DNA from 4 places in the Priestia sp. HNGD-A6 genome. Region 4 is predicted to be linked to each of the others. Evidence: riboswitches for the same ligand, from Rfam matches in the RefSeq annotation. Region 4 holds a riboswitch; each other region holds the start of a gene.

Region 1 (3,180 bases), 2.1 Mb from region 4:
GCGATCATTGTATACTTTTTCTTTTCTCTGCTTATGCTGCAATGTTAACTACGGCGTTACGTCTAAATGCTGAGTCAGCATATAATACTCGCTTGGATTTGTTGTCCAGTTTTTCACTTTTTGATTATAAGCAACAACAATGTTTGGATGTACAATCGATGACGTCAGCATTTTTCTATTAATCAAAGCGGTTGCTTGTTTGGCTAACTGATCTCGTTTTGCGTCATCTACTGTTGAATTTAACTGTTCTATCATTTTTGTTAGCGTATCATCATTAATCCGGCTGGCATTTAAACCACCGCCGGGCAAATAGTTCGTACTTAAATAATAGCTGGCATCTCCTCTAGGTGCTGTGATAAGGCTGTACAATGCTAAATCCCAATCATCTTTTGCCATTACATATTCATCGCTATCTTCAACTAGGTGAATCTTAATAGTAATTCCTAACTCTTTGGCATTAGACTGTAGAAGCTGAGCAATTAAAGGCAGTTCTGGCAAAGAACTGTATGTGACAAGAGAGAGCGATAGTGGCTTTCCATTTTTGATTGCTTTGTCATTTTTGATTTGATAGCCTGCTTTCTCTAAATATTTTTTAGCAGATGTCATACCTCTTTGCTCATTAGCAGTACTATCAGCAAAAGGAAATTGGGGTAAAAATGGACCTCGAGCCGCTGCCGCTTGATTGTTCATGATGCTGCTAACAATTTCTTTTCGGTTCAATAAGGTATCGATAGCTTTTCTTACATTTTCGTCTTTTAATGCGTCATTGGTTTGATTGTAAAGCAATAAATGGGTGCGCACACTAGGTACTCCACTTACTTTAAAAGACGGATCTGTTTGTAAAGTGCCCAAGCTTTCTAAAGGCGGGCGATAAATAATATCGGCTGTTCCAGATTGAAGAGCAGCAACTCGCGCATTAGCATCTTCGTTAAATCCAAAGATCGCACTTTTCAATTTCACTTTTCCACCCCAATAATTTTCATATCTTTCTAATTTTACTTGATTTCCTTGATCAAAAGACAAGACGCGAAATGGACCCGTACCAATGGGCTTCTTAGCTATATTAGAAGCATCAACATCTATAATAGCTGTATTTGGATGCACTAATTCAGAAGGAAATTTAGGCATTGGTTCTTTTAATGTAATTGTCAGCGCATGACTGTTCGCTTTCATTTCTTTAATATTTAAAGCGTTTTTCATCGCATAACTTTGGTCTATCGTTCTTTGAAGAGAAGACTTAACGGCATTTGCATCCAGCGCTTTTCCGTTTTGAAACATGATGTTCTTTCTTATCATAAATGTCCATATAAGGCCGTTATCTTTCGTTTCCCACTTTTCAGCAAGCCAAGGCTTTATTTTTAAATCGTCGTTGATTTTAACAAGCGTCTCCCCTACTCCCCCACGAACTGCTGTATAATTATCGTCCGTATGAGGATCAAGCGTTGCAGATGTAAAATTAAATAAAAACGTCACACTTTTATCCGTTTTCTTTCTTTCTTTTATACTTACGCTCTCTTCATTAGGAGCGCAAGCAGTGAGGCAAAGTAACACGAGAAATATCATAGATACAAGTTTTTTATTATTTATCATTCATTTTTCCACCTTCTATTTTAATACACAAAAAAAAGCACTTCTAAAAAGAAGTGCTTGCCTTCACAACAAATTCAGATAAACGTATCCCTTGTTTATCGTATTTTTGATTCTGCCAAAACACCTCCCTATCCTCGTAGGTTATTGTGTGCTGCGATTTATGGCAGGTCTCCTGGCTTCAAGTCATTGCCTTATACCGCCTTCCCGTCTCTAAATAGACAGTGGCTTTTTGACATAAGGCTCCTTGTTACAGTGGCGGGACCGCTCCGGATTTTCACCGGATTCCCTTTTAAGGCAATTGAAAAACAATTGCCACCATAAAAGCTGGTTATTTAATTTAGTAGCGTGCTCTTGAAACTCTAGAAGTGGAAGCTGATGGTGAAATATCTTCATCATCAAATCCAGTGGCAATAACGGTTACCATCATTTCGTCCTTTAAATCTTCATTAATCACAGATCCAAAAATCATATTTAAGTCCTGATCAGAAGCGGACGTGACAATATCTGCTGCTTCCTGTACTTCGTAAAGACTCAGGCTGCTGCCGCTCGTAATGTTCAGCAGCACGCCTCTTGCTCCATCAATCGATGCATCTAGCAGCGGACTAGAAATCGCTTTTTTCGCTGCTTCAATTGCTCGATCTGATCCCGAAGCTCGTCCGATACCCATAAGCGCAAATCCTTGATTAGACATAATTGTTTTTACATCAGCAAAGTCAAGGTTAATCAGCCCCGGAACAGCGATTAAATCTGAAATACCTTGAATACCTTGGCGAAGAACATTATCTGCTTCACGGAATGCTTCAAGCATAGGTGTCTTTTTATCAACGATTTCAAGCAAGCGGTCGTTTGGAATGACAATAAGGGTATCTACCGATTCATTCATCGCAGTAATACCGCCTACTGCTTGCTTGGTACGTTTATTTCCTTCAAACTTGAAAGGGCGAGTAACTACTCCAATTGTTAAAGCATTTAGTTCACGGGCAATTTGGGCAATAACCGGAGCTGCTCCAGTACCAGTGCCTCCCCCCATGCCAGCTGTTACGAATACCATATCTGCGCCTTGCAGTACTTCTTGAATTTGCTCTCTGCTTTCTTCTGCAGCTTCTCTTCCTACTTCTGGATTAGCTCCTGCACCTAATCCTCGCGTTAATGCCGCACCAATCTGCATTTTCACATCTGCTTTAGATAAATTAAGCGCCTGAGCATCCGTATTAACGGCGATAAATTCTACCCCTTGTACACCATGTTCAATCATACGGTTAACGGTGTTATTTCCTCCACCGCCGACTCCAATTACTTTAATTCGCACTAATGGCGATACATCTGCATCAAATCCAAACATTCTAAGTTCCTCCTCAATGATCAAAATTACTTTCTCTTATTATCCGAAAAAACACGTGAAGAACCTTTTACTCCTATATTTAACGCGTAACTGTTCTTTTGTTTTACAGATTTTATACATTTCTCTTTTAACCTTTAAATCTTTACATCTTTATGTAAAATTATTGTTGTTCTGAAGTTAGTACGCCGAACTCTTTTTTGGTTTTCCCACTCAAAACGGCATATAAGCTTATTGTATCATTCATTTGA
Region 2 (3,180 bases), 2.1 Mb from region 4:
TAGATGTTGATGAATTAGGTGCTACAGCCATTAAATATCCATTTCTTATCCCATTGCTTTGAACTTCGCTACGCAGTTCACTCCACGCTTCGCTCGTGTATTCACGTGTTTCAAAATAAGCGCCTGACTCAAAATCTGAGCCTTTAAATAATGGATATGCGCCTTTTTCTTTAGCTAAGTTCATGCTTGCCTGCACGGTTAAGTAAGAAATTTGTTCATACAATTCATCGCAATATGCTACCGCTTCATCTGTCTCCCATGCTATTTTCTTTAAGGCAAGCAAATGGTTCCAGCCAAATGTGCCAAGCCCTACTGCGCGGTACTTTTGATTCGTTAGCTTTGCTTGAAGTACCGGCAAATCATTTAACTCAATAACATTATCAAGCATGCGTACTTGAATTGGAATTAAACGTTCAAGTACATCTTCAGTTACGGCTCTCGCTAAGTTAATAGAAGAAAGATTACATACAACAAAATCGCCCGGATTCTTTGTAATAATAATTTTTCCGTCTTCCGTAATTTCCTCTGTTACGACCGTTGTACTTTGGTTTTGCGTGATTTCTGTACATAAGTTACTGCAGTAAATCATGCCCGCGTGTCGGTTTTGATTAGCTCGGTTAACCGTATCACGATAGAACATATAAGGAGTTCCGGTTTCAAGCTGCGAAAGCATAATGCGCTTGAAGATCTCAATAGCAGGCACTGTTTCTCTTGAAAGCTGTTCATTGTTTACACACTCAGCGTAACGAGTGCGGAACGAACCGCTGCCTTCTTCTTCATCATAAAAATCTTCTAACGAGTAGCCCATCAGCGTACGAACTTCGTGAGGATCGAATAAGTGCCAGTCTTCACGTGCTTCTACTTTTTCCATAAACAAATCTGGCAAACATACGCCAGTGAATAAATCATGCGTGCGCTGGCGTTCATCACCATTGTTCAAACGCGCGTCTAAGAATGAAAAAATGTCTTTATGCCAAACGTCTAAATATACGGCAATAGCTCCTTGTCGTTGACCTAGCTGATCGACACTTACAGCCGTATTATTTAGCTGTTTCATCCATGGAATTGTTCCTGATGATACGCCTTTAAAACCTTTTATATCACTTCCTCGGCTTCTAATATGACCGAGGTAGACACCAATTCCGCCTCCATTTTTACTAAGCGTGGCCAAATCTGTATTGCTATCATAAATACCGCGTAAGCTGTCATCAATCGTATCAATAAAGCAGCTAGATAGCTGTCCGTAGCTCTTTCCTGCGTTTGAGAGTGTTGGTGTGGCAACCGTCATATATAGACTAGAAAGCGCCCAGTACGCTTCTTTTACTAATGCTGTTCGATTTTCTTTCTTTTCTTGAGACATCAGCGTCATAGCAATGATAAGAAAACGTTCTTGCGGTAATTCGTATACACGCTTATCATGTGATGTCGCTAAATAGCGATCTGCTAATGTCAGCAATCCAATGTATGTAAATAAACGATCGCGTTCAGGAATAATGACTGAAGCAATTTCATTAATTTCTTCTTCTGTATATGTTTTTAATAGCTGTTTATTATAAATGCCGATTTTTGTTAGTTCTTGAATAAGCTGATAAAACGAACCGTACTTCTCTTTTTTATCATAACCTCGGTTGTCCGCTGCTTTTCGATATAGTTCGTTTAAATAGACGTCTGCCGCCACGTACGTCCAATCTGGTTCTTCCATTGAAATACGCTCTAGGGCTGCCAAAATTAGTACGTTTGCAACCTTTTCGTCCGTCATATTTTCCTTTACTGTAACAGTTTGAATAACCTTTTCCTCATACAAAGAAAAATCAAGCTGCGTAAATTCTTTTTTTAAACGTTCAATATATGCAGTTAATTCATGTAGAATTGTAGGCTTTAATGTATTCACCATAAATATGGCTCCTCTCTTCACTTCAAAATAAAAAATCGCTCACCGTACCTCGGTGAGCGAATAGAACGAAGATAGAAGAAGACACTAAGTCTTTTCTCAATCCTCGCTCTACCCTCTCACCTCCCGAAGAAGATAAAACGACATAAAAAAGGCAGGTCTCCTGACTTATGCTTCTTTTTACTTTAAGGCCTTCCCATGATGTTTACTCACAGTGGATTTCCTTATTTCATCAGCATTCACAGTTGCGGGGACAGCTTTGGATTTTCACCAAATTCCCTTTTAAGTCTTTTTATCAGACACCTTTTTCACTGGAAAACACAAAATATAGTATTTTATTATTGTTTAACAAACAACATATTGTGTTATGTTATAAACACATTATATAGGACAACTTAGAAAACTATCAACCTATTTTCAAAAATAATTTTGTTTTTTACGATAAAATCCTTCGACTTTTTTCATCAAACTACTCCATCATAACATGTTTTGACACGCTTGATGGAACAATGTGCTCTTTTTAAAAAATTTGTCCTATTTTTCTACTAAACATTGCCAACATCAATAAAAAACCGTTTTTCATAAAAAACGGTTTTTAATTATTTGTATTCTTTTTCAAATGCTGTGATTGTTTTGATAAACTTTTTATCAATATCGTATCCGATCCCCGGTTTTTCCTTCACCTTTATTACTCCGGCTTCTACCTCTACTTCGGGCTTAATAATATCTTTTTCCCAATAGCGAGACGACGCAGAAATGTCACCTGGTATCGTGAAAGAAGGCAGTGTGGCAAGGGCGATATTATGAGCTCGTGAAATCCCGGCTTCTAACATTCCGCCAACCCAAAGCCTTACACCGTGTAGGGCGCATAAATCATGAATTTTTTTTGCTACAGACATTCCGCCAACTCGACCGATTTTCACATTGATAATCTTGCAGCTTTTTTGTTCGATTGCATGACGTGCATCTTCATAGCTCACAATACTTTCATCTAAGCAAATCGGCGTCTTCATTTGCTTTTGTAATAATCGATGATCAAGGATATCATCCGAACTTAACGGCTGTTCGATCATCATTAAATTCAATTCATCTAGTTTTTTCAATGAATCACTATCGCTTAACTTATAGGCTGAATTGGCATCAGCCATAAGAGGAATGCTTGGAAATTCATCTCGAATTTGTTTCAGTAGCTCATAGTCAGCGCCTGGCTTAATTTTCACTTTAAAGCGCTTATAACCATCTTTCATATAAGTCTTTATTTGTTCTTTCATGATGGAAATATCATTTAA
Region 3 (3,180 bases), 320 kb from region 4:
CAATAATAATTTTGATTGTATCTCCTACGGTTAACGAAACTGTACCAATAAATACTCCCATAATCACCGAAGTACATACAATAAATAAACTGACTATGTATAAAATAGATGCTTTGTTTAAAAAAATACGTTTAAAAATCAATACTTTCAGCTCCTCTAGGAAACGAGGCGTGATGTTTTACATTACATTAACCATTCATTTTCCTGTCCATAAACCATGTTTCCATCCTACATAGTATTGGAAACAATCATCTTTTATTTGTTACGAGTGCTAGACTGTTGAACTAGGCAACGTAGAATAGCGTACTAAAGTTCTCGGTGAAAAAACAAGCGAAAACCTCTACAAGCTACACTTTTTGTGCTTGCTCCGGGCTTTTATAGTTGTCTATTAAATGATACAGCTTTTCCATATCTACAGCTTCTCTCACATATGCTGCTGCTTTTGAAAAAGACTCCTCTTTTTGCAGGCGACTGTTGAATGTATCCGTAATAGGCGGCAATTTTTTATGTTTACGAATTTGATTAAGCAAAGCTCTACGCAAAGCATCGTTATGAAACACATCATGAACATACGTGCCAATGATGTTGTCTTTAACCGTTCCTTCTTTTTGATCATCTACCACCGCAAAGGCTTCCGTTATGCTTTTAGAAACCGTCTTTCCCATATGAATTTCATAGCCTTCAATCGAAACCTTCTCACTCTCTAACTGAACATATCCAGAAACTCTTTCTGTTTTTTTGCTGGTTGTCATAACGGTTTCCACTGGAAGCAAACCCAGCCCTTTAATAGATTCAATCCGGGACTCTACTGCATCGGGGTCCGTAATTGTCTCGCCTAACATTTGATATCCCCCGCAGATGCCAATAACGTGAGCGTTCGTTGCGTTCAAGACTTGATTAATGGCTAGAGCCAGGCCGCTTTCTTGTAAAAACTGCGCATCTTCAATCGTATTTTTGCTTCCTGGTAAAACAATTAAATCAGGCGTACCTAGTTGTGATGGCTTGGTTACAAGTCTCACATGACAGTCTTCTTCTAAGCTTAGAGGATCAATGTCTGTAAAATTTGAGATGCGAGGATACGAGATAACCGCAATATCGATTTCTTTTAACGGATTCACAAGCGTTGAGTAATTTCTGAGTGATAGCGAATCTTCAGCGTCAATTTCCACGTCGTGCATATAAGGAATCACTCCTAGTACCGGAACTCCCGTGTATTCTTCAAACCACTTCAACCCCGGTTTTAAAAGCTCTAAGTCTCCTCGGAATTTATTGATTAACACTCCAATTACTCTAGGTTTATGTTCATCTGGAAGCAATTGAAGAGTACCCACCAGACTCGCAAAAACCCCTCCTTTATCAATGTCTCCTACTAACACAACAGGGGCTTGGGCTATCTTTGCTACGCGCATATTTACCAGTTCCCGATCGTTCAAATTCACTTCAGCAGGACTTCCAGCACCTTCAATCACAATTCGATCATAATGATTGGCAAGCTCTTTATAAGACTCCGTGATAACGTTCAAACCTTCATTAAAAAATTCTTGCCGATACTGAAAAGCAAACATATTACGAAGCGGCTTTCCATGAACGACAATTTGAGATTCATGATCACGAGTTGGTTTAATTAAAATAGGATTCATATTGGTTGTTGCTTCTACTCCAGCCGCTTCAGCTTGAATTCCTTGCGCTCTTCCAATTTCTTTTCCATCCATTGTAATGTATGAATTAAGCGCCATATTTTGCGATTTAAACGGTGCAGTTTGATAGCCGTCTTCTTTAAAAATACGGCAAAACGCTGTAGCAATCATGCTTTTTCCAGCGTCTGAGTGCGTTCCTTGAATCATAAGAGGTTTTCCTTTTTTCACTTTTTCCACTCCCTATCACATAAAAAAACCTTAACTGTAAAAGTCAAGGTTTGGTCATGCGCTCATTAACACATTGTCTTGACTTATTTCTCCCACCGAAAAATAAGGGGTTTTTAAAAGCAGGTCTCCTGGCTTATGCTTCATTTTACTTCTGCATCCTTCCTAGTTTGACTAGTGGGTCTTTGCAGGTTCATCCACATTTACAGTAGCGGGGGCTGCACCGGATTTACACCGATTTCCCTATTATCCTCCTTAGAGGCACTTTTAAAATCATTTATTCTTTATTGTAACGAATTTTATAACCATTCACAATAACGATTTTCTTCTATTATTATATATTACTGTGTTTATACTTATTTGGGTCTCGTATGCTATAATAACAATTATTTTCCAAACATCTTATGAAATAGCTAGGAAGGTGCTCGTAGTTGAAGAAAAAAATCATTTATATCTTTATTAGTTTGCTTGTTCTTTACATAGCAATCATGTCTTTTTGTATGTATCAAACCGCTCATCAGCCTGTTCCGCAAAAAGCAGATTATGTGCTCATTTTAGGTTCCAAAGTAGACGGAGATCAAATGTCTCCTAGTTTAAAAGAACGAGCAAAAACGGCTTTATCTTATTTAAAGACTCATAAACAAACAAAAGTTATCGTAACGGGTGGAAAAGGATCCGATGAAGAAATTTCTGAAGCAGAAGCAGCCTATCGTTTTCTACGAAAAGAAGGAATTAAAAAGAATCGAATGATAAAAGAGGATCAGTCAACTTCTACTTTTGAGAATTTCACTTTCACTAAAAAGAAAGTTGATATTCAACACAAAAAAGTCGTGCTTGTTAGCAGTGATTTTCATTTATTTCGCGCCTCTATTATTGCCAAGCGTCAAGGTTTTGACGTTTATCCTTTAGGTGCAAAGACACCAAATTCAATTAAACTTCAAGCCTACTTTCGTGAGTATGCTGCTATCTTAAAAACGTGGCTGTTTGATAAATAAATAGAGTACACCCCTATACAAACGAAAAACACGGCATGAATTCATGCCGTGTTTTTTATTAATCATCCGTATCGATAACTGCTTTTGGTAAACCCGTGTATTTCGCCCAGTAGAAAATACCGATTGAAACAAGAGCAATTAAAATTAAGTCAAGCGGGTTGCTTAGCACACCTTGTCCTCCACCAAATGAGCCTAGGTAAGAGATAACAAGCATAATAATATAATAAGCAACTAGCCACCAAGCAGATTTAAGCTGCTGTGCAAATTTTACAACGTCAGTTGGTACGTATTTCTTAAATGCTACGTAGATAACAACCATTAGA
Region 4 (3,180 bases):
AGAAATTGGATACGGAGGAAATTCGAATATTACGCCTCAAACGGTAGAATACTTAGCGGTTGATATGGGTGCCATGGGAGATGGACAATCTACTGATGAATACACCGTGTCTATTTGTGTAAAAGATTCAAGCGGCCCATATCATTACGGTTTGAGAAAGCATTTGGTGGAGCTAGCCAAGGAGCACGATATTCAGTACAAATTAGATATTTATCCGTTTTACGGATCAGATGCTTCTGCTGCTATTCGTGCCGGGCATGACATCGTACACGGCTTAATTGGTCCAGGAATTGATTCTTCTCATGCGTTTGAGAGAACGCATCAAGATTCATTAAACCATACGTACAAGCTTCTTTACCACTATATCCAATCGAACATGGTTCTGCTTTAAGAAAGGAATATTTAATTAGTGTATTTTTATGCAAAACAAAGAGCAGGAAGGGACTATGATGTCTGTACTTTCCTTTCCTAAAAAAGAAGCCGGCTGTCCGGATTCTTTTTTTAATAAATACTATATATTTTTTACTGGTGAAGCAACAGTTGGTAAAAAAAGCACCTTTTTTAAAGAGGTATAATACGGCTTAAACCTTTTGTACATTTTGTTCATTTACAGAAGTTAAAATGTTTTTAAATTTTTAAAAGTTTCTTGTGACAAGTTTTGTAGAATGGGTTTTCAAAAGGATATGGTTTCGTCATAATGTGGATATAGCGATCACTACAATAATCGGAGGCGAATCTTTTCATGTGGGTACTGACGGTATATGCTGGAAAAGAAATGAAAATGTTTGAATTTGAAACTGAAACGCAGGCGAGAGAAGCTTTTGCCAAAACAAATGGCTGTAAAGTTCTTTCAGAAGTCGTGTATTATAATGATCCTCATTTAACATTAGTAGCTATATAATGAAAAAACAAGAGCTGACTTTATGCTCTTGTTTTTTTATAGCTTCTTGTATCTTACGAAAAGAATAGAGTTGAAATAAAAAAAAATGTACGCTATGATATGGTAGTTACTTCTATTATTCTGATAGTTTAAAAGGTTCATATATATCAAACAGCAACAGTAAAGATGCCAAGAAGGCTTAATAGGGAAACTGGTGAAAGACCAGTACTGCCCCCGCAACTGTAAGTGTGGACGAACGAGTATAACCACTGTGGAAAAATCACGGGAAGGTTCTCAAGTAGAATGATACACAAGTCAGGAGACCTGTCTTTATTGTGAAGTTTCTATTTCTCCGGGGAGCGGGAAGGGAAACGTTGGCTTAAAGTGGCATTCGTGTACACTTTTATTCTGACGTTTTACCCGCTCGCATATTAGCGAAGCGGGTTTTTCTCGTAGCACAAAACTACATATCGTGCAAAAAAGGTGCGCAATGTTCACATTGCGTTAAATGGGAAGTCTGGTGTGAAGCCAGCGCGGTACCCGCCACTGTGAAGAGGAGCTGATTGCATATGCCACTGTATTCGGGAAGGCGCAATCAAGTAATGAATCGAAGTCAGGAAACCAGCCTTTTTCTAATGCGAAGCTTACCCTACGGGATATAGGTGGAAGTGCAAAAACTTAGTTTGAATTTTCTGCGCCTCTATCATTGATAGAGGCGTTTTTTTAGTAAAGGAGCGAATGAGTGTGACGACTTGGAACTTGAATGCAACAAAGCATCACGTATTGATTTGTAATGGAAGCAGCTGTATGAGAAAAGGTGGAGAAGAAGCCACGCAAGCTATTCGAAATAAAGTGACTGAACTGAATCTAGATGAAGCGGTTCACACAACCCGTACGCGCTGTAACGGAAGATGCAAAGATGCTCCTGTAGCTATCGTGTACCCTTCAGGAGATTGGTACAAGCAGGTCACTGAAAACGTAGCTCATCGAATTGTTGAAGAACATTTAGCAGGAGGCTGCAGTATAAAGGAATCACTTATTTATGAATATGATCAAAACGGTTTTGTTTCTCCGGAAAAGAGTGACTCCATAGAAGGAATTGACAAAGTAAAAAGTAACGCATAAAGGAGGAGCTAGCATGAAAGGTAAACTGTTAGTTATTGGATTCGGTCCAGGAAGCTTTGAACATATTACACAGCGAGCAAGAGAAGCCATTCAAGAAAGTGATATGATCATTGGTTATAAAACCTATGTGGAATTAATTCAAGGACTATTAACGAATCAGCAAATTATTAGTACAGGAATGACCGAAGAAGTAAGCCGTGCACAAGAAGCCGTAAAGCAAGCTGAAGCGGGAAAAACCGTGGCGGTCATTTCAAGCGGAGATGCAGGAGTATACGGAATGGCCGGCCTTGTGTATGAAGTGTTGATTGAAAAAGGATGGAAAAAAGAAACGGGCGTAGAGCTGGAAGTGATTCCTGGCATTTCGGCTATTAATTCATGCGCATCCCTCCTTGGGGCGCCCGTGATGCATGATGCCTGTACGATTAGTTTAAGTGACCACCTTACGCCTTGGGAGTTAATCGAAAAACGAATCGAAGCAGCTGCACAAGCAGATTTTGTAGTAGCTTTTTATAATCCGAAAAGCGGAAGACGCACAAGACAAATTGTGGAAGCGCAAAGGATTTTATTAAAATACCGTTCCCCCGATACGCCTGTTGGTCTTGTGAAAAGCGCTTATCGTGACCGTGAAGAAGTGGTAATGACCAATTTAAAAGACATGTTAAATCATGAAATAGGCATGCTGACTACCGTTGTTGTCGGAAATTCATCTACGTTCTTTTACGATGACTTAATGATTACACCGCGCGGGTATCAGCGGAAATATACCCTCAACCAAACAGAGCAGCCGCTAAGACCGCATCAGCGACTTCGAAAAGAAGCAGAACCATGGGCTCTTGATCAAGAGGAGACTGTAAAGCAAACGGCTTCAGCTATTGAAGATGTTCAGAATACAAAAGAAGAAAAAGCAGCTTCACGAGCTCTGGCAGAAGAAGCGCTTCAAGCAATTTTAGGTGAAACTACTTCACCGGTCGTACACCAGCCAATTGAGTCTATTTTTGAAGTGGCAGTTAGTCCAGGGCTTGCGAATAAGAAGTTTACGCCCGTTCAAATGACAACACTAGCAGAAGTTGTTGGTGAAAAAGGTACGATGGAGTATACGCCTGACCATCAAATCAAACTGCAAATTCCAACGGCTCAGCCAGATGTGATTATTAAAAAGCTCCAATCAGCTTCCT

Evidence for each region. A riboswitch is a leader RNA that binds a small molecule or an ion and turns the genes downstream of it on or off. The one in region 4 is predicted to bind cobalamin.
Region 1: it holds a riboswitch for cobalamin, as region 4 does, so the genes downstream of both, nikA (nickel ABC transporter substrate-binding protein) here and SCI76_RS00705 (ferredoxin) in region 4, are expected to answer to the same signal.
Region 2: it holds a riboswitch for cobalamin, as region 4 does, so the genes downstream of both, SCI76_RS16105 (ribonucleoside-diphosphate reductase subunit alpha) here and SCI76_RS00705 (ferredoxin) in region 4, are expected to answer to the same signal.
Region 3: it holds a riboswitch for cobalamin, as region 4 does, so the genes downstream of both, SCI76_RS25635 (cobyric acid synthase) here and SCI76_RS00705 (ferredoxin) in region 4, are expected to answer to the same signal.

Annotation. Positions count from the first base shown of each region.
Region 1 is NZ_CP138621.1:2,281,630-2,284,809, forward strand. Features, by position in the region: gene nikA (nickel ABC transporter substrate-binding protein) at 49-1,590, opposite strand; cobalamin riboswitch at 1,735-1,925, opposite strand; gene ftsZ (cell division protein FtsZ) at 1,928-2,932, opposite strand.
Region 2 is NZ_CP138621.1:3,154,514-3,157,693, reverse strand. Features, by position in the region: gene SCI76_RS16105 (ribonucleoside-diphosphate reductase subunit alpha) at 1-1,894, opposite strand, end outside; cobalamin riboswitch at 2,027-2,213, opposite strand; gene menC (o-succinylbenzoate synthase) at 2,491-3,180, opposite strand, start outside.
Region 3 is NZ_CP138621.1:4,926,320-4,929,499, reverse strand. Features, by position in the region: gene SCI76_RS25640 (iron ABC transporter permease) at 1-142, opposite strand, end outside; gene SCI76_RS25635 (cobyric acid synthase) at 348-1,874, opposite strand; cobalamin riboswitch at 1,966-2,146, opposite strand; gene SCI76_RS25630 (YdcF family protein) at 2,294-2,857, shown strand; gene SCI76_RS25625 (APC family permease) at 2,916-3,180, opposite strand, start outside.
Region 4 is NZ_CP138621.1:136,065-139,244, forward strand. Features, by position in the region: gene SCI76_RS00690 (M42 family metallopeptidase) at 1-391, shown strand, start outside; gene SCI76_RS00695 (hypothetical protein) at 420-575, shown strand; gene SCI76_RS00700 (hypothetical protein) at 743-901, shown strand; cobalamin riboswitch at 1,048-1,227, shown strand; cobalamin riboswitch at 1,345-1,525, shown strand; gene SCI76_RS00705 (ferredoxin) at 1,625-2,005, shown strand; gene cobJ (precorrin-3B C(17)-methyltransferase) at 2,019-3,180, shown strand, end outside.